2 regions of the Dictyobacter sp. Z7_2 genome follow, and region 2 is predicted to be linked to the other one. Evidence: riboswitches for the same ligand, from Rfam matches in the RefSeq annotation. Region 2 holds a riboswitch; the other holds the start of a gene.
What was found. A riboswitch is a leader RNA that binds a small molecule or an ion and turns the genes downstream of it on or off. The one in region 2 is predicted to bind cobalamin.
Positions count from the first base shown of each region.

Region 1 (5,664 bases), on a different contig from region 2:
CGCTCGGCTTCAAGGAGCTCGATGCTGTCGATCGGCAGGATGCCGCGCTGCCACTTGGAGCCCTGATAGCTGTCATAGCTACCACGCTGCTCGGCCAGATCCGCCGAGGCGCGAATGGCGTAGTAGGAGATGGCTTCCATGCTCTGATCGGCGAACTCGACGGCTTGCTGACTGGCATAATCCAAGCCCAACTGAAAGAGAGCGTCCTGGAAGCCCATCAAGCCGAGGCCGATCGGTCGATGACGCAGGTTGGCCTGCTGCGCTTCTCTGGTCGGATAATAGTTCAGGTCGATGACGTTGTCGAGCATGCGGATGGCGGTCTTGATGGTCTTCTGGAGCTTCTCATGATCGAGCTGTCCGTTGGCGAGGTGCGCGGCCAGATTGATGGAGCCGAGATTGCAGACCGCAGTCTCGTCGGCCGAGGTGTTCAGCAGGATCTCGGTGCACAGGTTGCTGCTATGGATAACTCCGGCGTGATCCTGCGACGAGCGGACGTTGGAGGGATCTTTCCAGGTGATCCATGGATGTCCTGTTTCAAAGAGGCGTGTCAGCATCTTGCGCCAGAGATCCAGCGCGGGGAGCCGTCTGAATTGCTTGAGCTTGCCCTCATCGGCCAGCTGCTCATACTCGCGATAACGCCGAGCGAATGCTTGTCCATAGAGATCGTGCAGATCCTCGACCTCGTCGGGACTGAAGAGCGTCCATAGCTCTCCCGCCTGGACACGGCGCATAAACTCGTCGGAGATCCAGCAGGCGGTATGCATATCGTGCGTACGCCGGCGCTCGTCGCCTGTGTTACGACGTAGATCCAGGAAATCCTCGATGTCCAGATGCCAGTTCTCCACGTAGGCGCAGACGGCTCCTTTGCGCTTGCCTCCCTGGTTCACGGCCACCGCTGTGTCGTTGACGACCTTGAGGAAGGGAATGATCCCCTGGCTGCTGCCGTTGGTGCCTTTGATATGTGATCCCAGTGCCCGTACGCGTGTCCAATCATTGCCCAGGCCGCCGGCCCATTTGGAGAGCAGTGCGTTGTCCTGGACGCATTTGAAGATGTGTCCGAGATCGTCGGAGACGGTCGTCAGATAACACGATGAGAGCTGTGGATGGTTGGTGCCGGCGTTGAAGAGTGTGGGCGTCGCAGGCGTGAAATTGAGCTGCGAGATAACCTCATAGAACTCGATCACGCGCTCCTCTTTATGGGCCTCTTGCAGAGAAAGCCCCATCGCAATGCGCATCCAGAGTAACTGGGGGAGCTCGAAGCGCTGCGACTCGTGTTGCAGCAGATAACGATCGTAGAGCGTTTGCAGCCCTGGATAGTTGAAGAGCAGGTCGCGCTCTGGATGGATGGCCTGTGCCAGTCGGGCGAGATCAAATTCAAAGAAACGTGGATCTAGTTGTCCCGCCTCGATGCCACGGCGTACATAGAGCGCGAAATAGTCTGTGTAGATGCTGGAGGCATCAGCCAGTTGGATCTGTGGCTGCTGAGCATTCCCCTGCGCTTCCTGATAGAGAGAGAGCAGGAGTATTCTGGCGGCTGCATAGGAGTAGCCTGGATCAACTTCAATTAATGCGCGAGCGGCCATCGTCATCGTCTGCCAGCACTCCGAAACCGAGAGGCTTGCATACATATTGGACTGCACCGCGGCCAGCAGGCGTGGATGATCTATTGGATGAACGCTATCCTGACAGATATCGATAAGAACCGCCTGCCAATCGAAGCTCTGATCTCCAGGTGCATCCTGGGCCACAGTCACGGTTGACGTTTCCGCCTGACGGGTTGAAAAGGACATAGCATATACCTCATCAAAAAATAAAAACAAAAAAGCCTGTCTCCCTTCACAGGAACAGGCTGGAATCACAAGCTGATGAGATATGTTCTGGCTGACCGAGCATAAACGCTCCAGAGCACAGCACACTCACGCGGTTCATCCCCTTTGCACGCGAAGGGAGGTATCCATAAGCTCATAGGTGGGCATTCGGGCTTGACAATCTTGCCTTACCGTTGCGCGACAGCGCCGGACTCTCACCGGACTTTCCCCAATATGGACGTCACGTTACGATCACGTGACCCTATGAGTTTCTCTTTTTTATTGTAAAGGACACAACATATAGTAGTTACTGACGCTACTCTACCATATGTTGTGTTTGCCGTCAAGCTGTCTGGTGTATAGGTTTGTCGCCGAGGTATTTCCCTTTTGTGGACTTCCCGCATTTTCTCAGGTCGTACGTGGTGTCTGGCTAAGCGTCTTCACGATGTTAGGATCACGGTGGTCAAAAAAACTGCTCGTTTTGGTGTCCAGTGTCCTGATCGCCGTCATATCATCCGGGCTGAGATCAAAATCGAAGATGTTGAAGTTTTCCACGATCCGTTCCTTACGGACGGATTTGGGAATCGCCACGACTCCTCTCTGGGTCAACCAGCGCAGAATGACTTGCCCCACGGTTTTCTGGTGCGTGCTTGCGATAGAACGCAGCACCTCATTCTCAAAAATGTGGTTTCTGCCTTCCGCAAATGGTCCCCAGGATTCGATCTGAATCTGGTTGTCCTGCAAGAATTGCTGCGTCTCGAGTTGTTGATGGAACGGATGGGTTTCCACTTGATTAACGGCAGGAACGATCTGATGATGGACCATCAGATCCATGACCCGGTCAGGGGGGAAATTACTGACTCCGATGGCGCGTATCTGACCTTGCTGGTACAATTTTTCCATTGTACGCCATGCGCCATACACATCCCCAAAGGGCTGGTGAATCAGGTAGAGATCCAGATACTCCAGTTGCAAGCGCTGTAATGATCGTTCAAACGCTGGCCCGGTGCGTTCGTCCCCGGCATCCTGAATCCAAAGCTTGGTAGTGATGAATAGTTCTTCCCTTGGCACACCGCTTCGCTTGATAGCTTTGCCAACGGCCTCTTCATTCCCATAGGATGCTGCCGTATCAATCAGGCGGTAGCCGGCGCGAATAGCATCGTACACGCTGCGTTCGCATTCCTCTGCGTCGTGCATCTGGAAGACGCCAAACCCCAGGAGGGGCATTGTAACCCCGTTATTGAGACTAATTGATGGAATACCTGACATGTATCCTTCTCCTTTCGCTCATTGACTGTGTATCATGCAGGTTTGCTACCGGCTCTGCGCTTGAAGAGAAGTCTGGTTTCTCTACAAAGATAAAGCGGTAAGAGTCCTGTCTGAGGATAGTATAGATGTGCCAAAGCCCTGGGTGATAGAATGATTGTCGCGAATGGTTGGAGGATTCTGCAAATCTTTCCAGGGAGATGAGAATGGCAGGAAAGGACTGAGCAATGGATTGACGAGATGACCAGCAGCGAGAACGCCAGCTGACAAAGATTTGCTTGAGAAGGTCCTCTGAGAAGCTGAATTGCAGTAATCAGATATGACATTTATTGTGAGATAGGTACGTACCCATAAGAGTATAATTTTATACATACCTATCCTCACAATAAATGGTCATTTGTCGGTGGATCAGAGCGATAAAGAAATGAACGTTAAACTGCTTTACCGGTATTTCCTGCCTGATCTGTTTCTGCGGTCACCACCGGGCATGCGTCCGCGCTGGTTGAAGGCATTGGATGGCCTGCGTGATATGGGCACGTTCCGGTCTCGGTAGAATGACTGGTTGACTGTTCGCTGTTTGTGGTTTTGCGCGTATAACGGACGAACGTTTTTGTCGGTCGATTTGCGCCCATCGTGCTATCAACCTGTGGATCTTTGGTGATCAACGTCAGATCGAATTGTTGCAGAAGCAGAGCGGTAATCATCATCATCTCATTGTTGGCAAAGTTCATGCCGGCACACTTATGCGTTGCGCCGCCGAAGCCGATGATCGAGAAACGATGCTTGTGATCCTCTTCTCTTCCGGGAGCGAAGCGCAGAGGATCATAGGTGTCGGGCTCGGAGAAGATCTCCGGGAGTCTCTGAGCCACTTTTGCCGAAACGATCAGATTCCAATCTTTCGGAATGCGATACTCTCCAATTTCCACCTCTTCCTCTGCTCTACGCATGAGCATGTTGGCCGATGGATACATGCGTGTGGTTTCCTGGACTGCCCAGAAGATGTGCTTGAGTGCGCTGAGCGTTTTTGCATTCATTGGTTGATCCTGGGCGAGCTGATCGGCGAGCTCCTGTTGGACCAGATTGAAATACTCGGGCGTCTGGAGGAGCTTGATAATGGTCCAGGTGGCCTGACCGGCTGTCGTTTCGTGTCCAGCGAACATCAGCCCCATGATCAGAGACAAAATTGCCTCATCTTCCAGAGGACTCCCATCTTTATATTGCGCCGTCGCAAAGTCCAGCAAGAAATCGTCGTACTGATCAGGATTGGCACGCCGGGCGGCGATAAGAGGCCAGATCATCTCGCGCAGCTTCTTTTTGGCGCGGTCGCGACGAATAAACTTGGGTAGCGGCAGATTAGGGGGGAGGGCTGCGTCGATAGATTTTCCCAGGATAAGGTAGAGTCTCCAAAACTCAGGGCCGACGTAATCACGGAAGTCTTTGCCCATTAACGCATGGGCCGCCACGTTCTGGACGACCTGTGTTATCTCCGCACGCAATTCCATCTCGCCACTTGCTGGCAGAGTATCAAGCCATTGTTGCACCTCTAATTGCATGATCTCCAGATATTTGATCATTTTTTCACTTTTAAATGGCTTGAGCAAGATGGGACGCTGCTTGAAATAGACTTCTGGTGGTCCGGTAAAGCCTACTTCCCCTAAGGCCGCCTTCAAGAATTCATATGTCTTATGCATGCTGAGTTTCTTGTCTGTCTCTTTGAAGAAGAACTCTTGATATTCTGGACCAATCAGGACGGCAACTGGTTGATTGACTAATTTGAAACTATAGATGGAGCCAAGCTCATCAAATCCCTTCTGTAAGAAGTGATCACTATCTTTCATAAACTCGAAAAGATTGCCCACCACAGGGGCTCCAGAAAGCATCGGCGGTGTCATTTTCATGAATCTGTATCCTTTAATAGCAATTTCACTACGCAAACCGTAAATCCATATAGAGAGGCTATCTTTCATCTTGTATAATATACTACCATATATTGCTCATCAAATCATCCTGATATCATGCCTGATTGTGCGTAAAATGGTTGATTAATGATTCATTGGTTTTCGAGATCGTTAATAGGTTTCTCTCGTTCGGCGCAAGCTTGCTGTTATTGAAAGGTATCAAAATGAGGCTAAAGAGCAGGCTGATATTTTTGGGTTATAGTAGTAGTTTTTTGTAGGAGCGATTTGTAGATATGCAGTAGGTGAAATAGATTTTATAAAAATGTAAAATGTGGTAAGCTACTATTTGGATATATTATTAAGGTAAGAGGGGAGTTATTTGTATATGGATGCTGTTGAAAATAAAAAAGATGTACAGAGCTTACCGTTACCTCCACTGGTCGCTGGGCTGCCGATCCTGGGTAATGTGCGCGAGATGCTTGCAAACCCATTACAGTTTATGGTGCGTAGCTATCAGGAATATGGGGCTATCTTTCGTATGCGTGCGCTTCGGCTTGAGTATACGGTTCTGGCCGGTATCGAAGCGAATCAATTTGTGACAGGAAAAGGGAAAGAATATCTGAGCGTGCGAGAGACGTATGAGGGGGTAGCTAGAGGGATGCAATCCAGCAACTTCCTGTTAAGTCATGATG
Region 1 is NZ_BAAJPE010000002.1:4,746,742-4,752,405, forward strand. It holds gene AC27N8_RS33245 (ribonucleoside-diphosphate reductase subunit alpha) at 1-1,790, opposite strand, end outside; cobalamin riboswitch at 1,951-2,089, opposite strand; gene AC27N8_RS33250 (aldo/keto reductase) at 2,217-3,077, opposite strand; gene AC27N8_RS33255 (cytochrome P450) at 3,506-4,972, opposite strand; gene AC27N8_RS33260 (cytochrome P450) at 5,358-5,664, shown strand, end outside.
Region 1: it holds a riboswitch for cobalamin, as region 2 does, so the genes downstream of both, AC27N8_RS33245 (ribonucleoside-diphosphate reductase subunit alpha) here and AC27N8_RS05080 (precorrin-8X methylmutase) in region 2, are expected to answer to the same signal.

Region 2 (5,664 bases):
TAGCTCCTCGCATGTCAGATCCAGGCAGGATAGCCTGGCGTAGGTTGGCATCACGCAGGTTGGCTTGATGCAGATCTGCATCGCGTAAGTCGATCTGGGATAAATCGGCTCCGCTTAAACGAATAACTGGTTGTGCCCCTTCTATCAGACCCGATTCGTGCAAAAAGCGTAGGACGCTACCTTTACGTGTACCATTCAGGCGTGTGAGGATCATCAAGGTGCGCACGCGTGCGATTTTACGCACCTCTTCCTCTGGCCGTGAGATACGCAAATTTTCGTCCAGCAGCAGGTCGGACATTTTATCGATGTAGGTTTGTAACAACGCCTCTTGCTGATTATCCTCCGCCAGTTCGTGTTCGAGCTCCGCCTGGAGCTGAGCTTTGCGCTGCTCTCTGTTCTTTTGAATTTGATTGAACCAGATGCCTCCGAGCGCAATCATAATCGGCACAATGAGTAGCTGGAGCCAATCCCATAGCGTTTTCCCAGGTTGCAGGTTGGCTTGATCCGGTGGCGGAGTATAGGCCCCGAAACCCGTCCAGGTCCAGTCGAACCAGTAACCTAAGATAATTACCACAATCAGTGCAATGCCGAACACGCTGATGAGTGCAATCCCTACGCTCAGAATGGGATGGTGTTGTATTTTTCCCTTCCAGGAATACAACGCTGCTTTCATTCATGCCTCTTTTTCGTAAGAAAATTTATCTAAGCTGACTTGAGCCCTGGCCTCAGACCTCTTACAGGTGAAAGGTGGTCATAGATGCTACCTTAACCGCTATCGCTATGGTTGTCAACCTCCTGGCTGGGCTTATTGTCGGCTTGCATGGAATATAAATACCCTGAATTCCAGTTAAGAATAACTGGGTGGTTCATTGATACCCGCTGCGGCATCTATTGTGCTATTTGCCCTTGCTTGCCTCTTTACTAGTTCTGTATGAGCATCGTTGTGAGCGGTTTGTAAGTGTCGTAGTTCATTTTGTGTTGAAGACAAATTTACTCCGGCTATCCAGTCATCTATTCTGTCGCTATTTCCTATCACAGTTCTTGCTCTCTCCTCTGCTCCACTTAGTATCTCTAGATGGTTTCGACGACTTGAAGCATTAGGATTATTATCGTTATGCACGCTATCTTCCGCAAAAAATTCAGAAGTTATTATTCTATGGGCTGCTTGTGTTGTCGCCTCATTTATCTCATTTCCATTTCTTTGGACCACTTCATCTACTCTGCGATTTGCTTTGGTGGCTCTACTTTCGGAAACAAGTGTGTTGAGTGGGATATATTTCTCTATCTGGACATTTATTTGTCGTTGTGCGCCAGCTACTATATCATCATTTTTTCTTTTAGCGTCAAGAACAAACGCACTTTGTTCTTGTGCGGTATGTTCTTTAAAATCCTCTGGGATTGTAAATCTTCTCGCATCATTTCTCGTTTCGGTAAGAGCTCCAAAGGCTTGTCGTTGAGCCGCAACCTCCTCGTCCGAAAGGCCTAACTGCTTTGCTAATTGTGTGAGTTCCTCTGTTGTGCCAGATTGTCTACTTCTTTGATAAGAGTCAAAGGCCCGCATTTGAGCGTTGACTTCCTCTTTCGAAAGATTAAGTCGTTCTGCTAAGGTGTTGCGTCTTTCTAATCGTTCGGAATGAGATAATCTTGCTCCTGCTGTTGTACTATCTCCAGATACCTTTAACGGTGCGATTCCGCCACGTCGATGCTGCCGAGCCTGATCTCCCCGCTTGATGATCTGATCAGGAATAGTGTTTGAGGAGAGTTGGTCTAAGAATTTACTCAGTGAAGCCCGTTCAGTCTCACCCCGTGGTGGGCTTCCTTGTTCTGGTGGGAGCGGGAGACGGCGTGTCTGCTCTCTGTTTTTGTGTGGAGAGACCACTGGGTGAACCGGAAGTTCTGGTGGGAGTATTTGAGATGGCTCTGTTGTGTGGGGAATACGTGATTCGGGTGGGGAAAGACTTGCCTTCCCGTCCACTATTGGTGGTCTTGGAAGACGACGCAATGGTTGTCGCCCATCGGCGTTTGTACGTGGAACAGGTTGCGTGGAAGCAGAGAGGTCGGTGAGATCCCTGGGTATTTCTGGATTTGGTGTCGTGTTGGCTCGTCTGGGTAAGGAATCGATCAGAGGGGGAGAAGGAGAATAGGGGTTATCGATAGCTGGAATTGGGAGGCGGTGAGAATGTGTCTCAGTGGTGTTTGCACGTTGTGGGTGAACAGAGGTATCAGTGTTTTGCGAATGTGTTCTAGGTAGATCCGGGAGACGCCGTGAAGGTCGTGTGGTTTCGCTTGAAGTAATTTGTGTTGGGACATGGGGTGCTGTATGCTCCACGTGTGTTGCAGCATTGGGGAATGTTTGGGATTGCTCTGTTGTGTGATTGGCAGATGGCAACGCCGTAGCATCTTCTCTAGAGGCAGTTGTTCTTTGTGACATCTCCAACTGATCGAGTCTTTCTTGCAACGCATCATACATGTAACGTTGAGGACGTTCACGAGAAGATTCTCTTGCTGTTATATCTGTTGAGTTTCCATTATTTGGGTCAGCGCGGCCTTTGCCTTTGTCGACGGGAGGAATAGGAAGTCTTCTGTCCATTGTATCTCTATGCTTTCTTTAGTTGTCTGTCGTGGTATTCTGCTAGTTACTTGTCATAAACAGATCTGATCTATTTTATAGCAATGCTGCGAAATCTTGTCTATCCGCTTTTATCCCTCACATCTATCAGGATGGAGATCAGACTATGCTGATTGCTTGATCTTTATTTTTCATGACTATATAAGAGCTTATCCATAAACACAAGAATTTAGTTTCTGACTAGTCAATATTTACTACTTTTCTTGAGTTGACAAAAAAAAACCTGCTGGTTATACTTGACTGAGGAAATGATCTTATAGATCATATGATTGCCAGGTGGCTCTTATCGAAGAGCAGAATAGGGAAGTTGGTGAAAATCCAACGCAGTCGCGCTACTGTAACCAGTGTTATTGTTTCTCATTGCATTAATCGCATGCCACTGTCTGTCAGGGATGGGAAGGCCAGAGAAAACAATCTTTGTCGCTGGAAGTCAGGAGACCTGCCTGGTCGATATTGCTTATGGTCCTTCGCGTCAGAGGAACAAGCGCCGAAAATATGCATGTGCACTTTACCCTATTGCGACAATCTGTCTTCGGTTTCTGCCCCTTTAACTCGACAAGACCATAGCACCAGCTAGAAATGGTTTTGTATGCATCCAATGTTCTCACATCTATTGACGACAGAAAGCTCGGCGCAATGAGCCTGATGCAACAATATGCTCTGCTGCCCGACGAGATTTATCGGCGTAGCTTTGCTACCGTCGATGCTCTGCTTCCCAAAGATAGCTGGTCTCCTGCCGAACGAGCAATCGTCACGCGCATCGTTCATGCGACCGGCGATGTGCAGCTATCCGAGCACGTGCTTTTCAAAACGGATGCGATTGCTCAAGGGATGGCTGCTATCGCCGCTCATGCCAGAATTTTTACCGATGTCTCGATGGTTGCGGCAGGCATCAACAAAGCGCTGGTGCACTTCCATCAATGTGCTATCGAGAGCCTGCTCGATCAGCCAGGACTGGACAAGCAGGCAGCGACACAGCAGATGACGCGCTCGGCGGCGGCTGTGCTGGCGGCGCTACCGCTTCTGGGCGGGAACATCATCGTGATTGGCAACGCTCCGACTGCCCTGCTGGCCCTGCTCGACGCGCTGGACGAGGGTCGTTGTGAACCTCCTGCTTTGATTATTGGCATGCCCGTGGGATTTATTGCGACCAGAGAAGCAAAAGAAGCGCTCTGGCAACGATCGTATCCAGCGATCACGATCGACGGGACACGCGGAGGCAGTCCGGCGGCGGCGGCCACCATCAACGCCTTACTGGCACTTGTCAGGAAGCAGGCAGAGGCTCACGTCTCGGTCGGCGATTGATGATTTCACGTGGATAGAGGTATCGTCATGAGCAGAGAACCAGATGCATCAGGCCAGAGCATGATGGCGCTACGTGGGCGTAAGCGCGGTATGCGCACTGGATATACGACCGGGAGCTGTGCGACTGCGGCTACCCGCATCGCTCTCTTATGCCTGCTTGGCGAGCCGAGACCTGAGCATGTGACGATCTCTTTGCCGATTGGGGAGCAGGCGACCTTTGAGGTGCATCATCAGGAATATCACGCTGATGGCAGCAGCTCGGCCAGCGTGATCAAAGATGCTGGCGATGATCCCGATGTGACGCATGGAGCGCAGATCTGTGCGACCGTCCGCTGGAGCGAGCGGCCGGGGATTGAGATCGATGGCGGAGTGGGCGTTGGACGTGTTACAAAGCCCGGCTTAGGTCTGGACGTGGGGACGGCCGCGATCAATGCCGTCCCACGCTTGATGATCGAAGGCGTGGCTCGTGAGCTTCTCAGTGAGCACGGCGAGACACGAGGAGTACACATCCTTATCGCGGTCCCTGATGGACTGGAGCGTTCTCGTAAGACGCTGAATGCGCGTCTGGGTGTGATTGGCGGGATTTCTATTCTGGGGACAACCGGGATCGTCAAACCGTACTCGACGGCCGCTTATAAGGCCAGTATCAGTAAGGCGGTCGACGTCGCTGTAGCTTGCGGACATGCCCGGCATATCGTGCTCACGACCGGGAGTCGGAGCGAGAAGTTTGCGCGTCGCTATATCAGCCTGGCCGAAGAGGCGTACATCCAGATGGGCGAGTTTACGGGACACGGCTTGAAGGATTGCGTGAGCAAAGGTGTGGAGGAGATTACGCTGGTGGGCATGATCGGCAAGCTTTCGAAGATCGGCGATGGACGCATGCAAACGCACGTCGCCGGAGCCGAAGTCAATCTGCGTAGCCTGGCCGCCGTCGCGCAGTCCTGTGGAGGAGACGCCACCGTTGTTGATCAGGTCCTGCACGCCAATACGGCCCGTCATTTTCAGGAGCTGATGATGGAACATCACCTGCTGAGTGTCTTTCCCACCATCTGCGAGCGTGCGCGTCAGGTGTCAGCAGCATATATCCAGCATAAAGCCGAGGTGGATGTCCTGATGTGCGATTTTGATGGCAGTTTTCTCGGTTATGCGGGTGAAAGAGATATCAATTGAAGGAACTACATGCATCGTCTGAGCCAGCCGGTCTGGTTCTGGGTATACCCGATGAGGAGTTTGTTCCTTGTCGTGAAGGGCGTCAGGTGATCACGAAAAGCGAGGTGAGAGCCATCTCGCTCTCCCAACTCGGGCTGCATTATGACAGCGTGCTCTGGGACGTTGGTAGCGGCACGGGATCGGTAGCGATTGAAGCGGCTCGTCTCGCCCGCGAGGGTCAGGTCTTTGCTATCGAGGATGATAGTCGGTCTCTTCAGGCGCTTGAGCAGAACTGCCAGCGCTTCGCAGCATACAACGTCACGATCGTGGCACAGCGTGCTCCCGATGCTTTGTCGCTGCTGCCTGATCCTGATGCGGTCTTCATTGGAGGCAGTGGAGGCGAGCTGGTTCAGATCCTGCATCACACCATGACGCGCTTACGACCAGATGGACGTATCGTGATCAATCTGGCCAGCCTGGAGCATCTGACCGAAGCCATGCGTATTTTGCAGCAAGCACAATGGATCACTGCTTGCACGCTGGTGAGCATTGCCCGCTCCAAAGAATTGCTGGACCTGACG
Region 2 is NZ_BAAJPE010000001.1:1,322,135-1,327,798, reverse strand. It holds gene AC27N8_RS05090 (pentapeptide repeat-containing protein) at 1-673, opposite strand, end outside; gene AC27N8_RS05085 (hypothetical protein) at 848-1,561, opposite strand; cobalamin riboswitch at 2,887-3,090, shown strand; gene AC27N8_RS05080 (precorrin-8X methylmutase) at 3,275-3,934, shown strand; gene AC27N8_RS05075 (cobalt-precorrin-5B (C(1))-methyltransferase) at 3,962-5,104, shown strand; gene cbiT (precorrin-6Y C5,15-methyltransferase (decarboxylating) subunit CbiT) at 5,101-5,664, shown strand, end outside.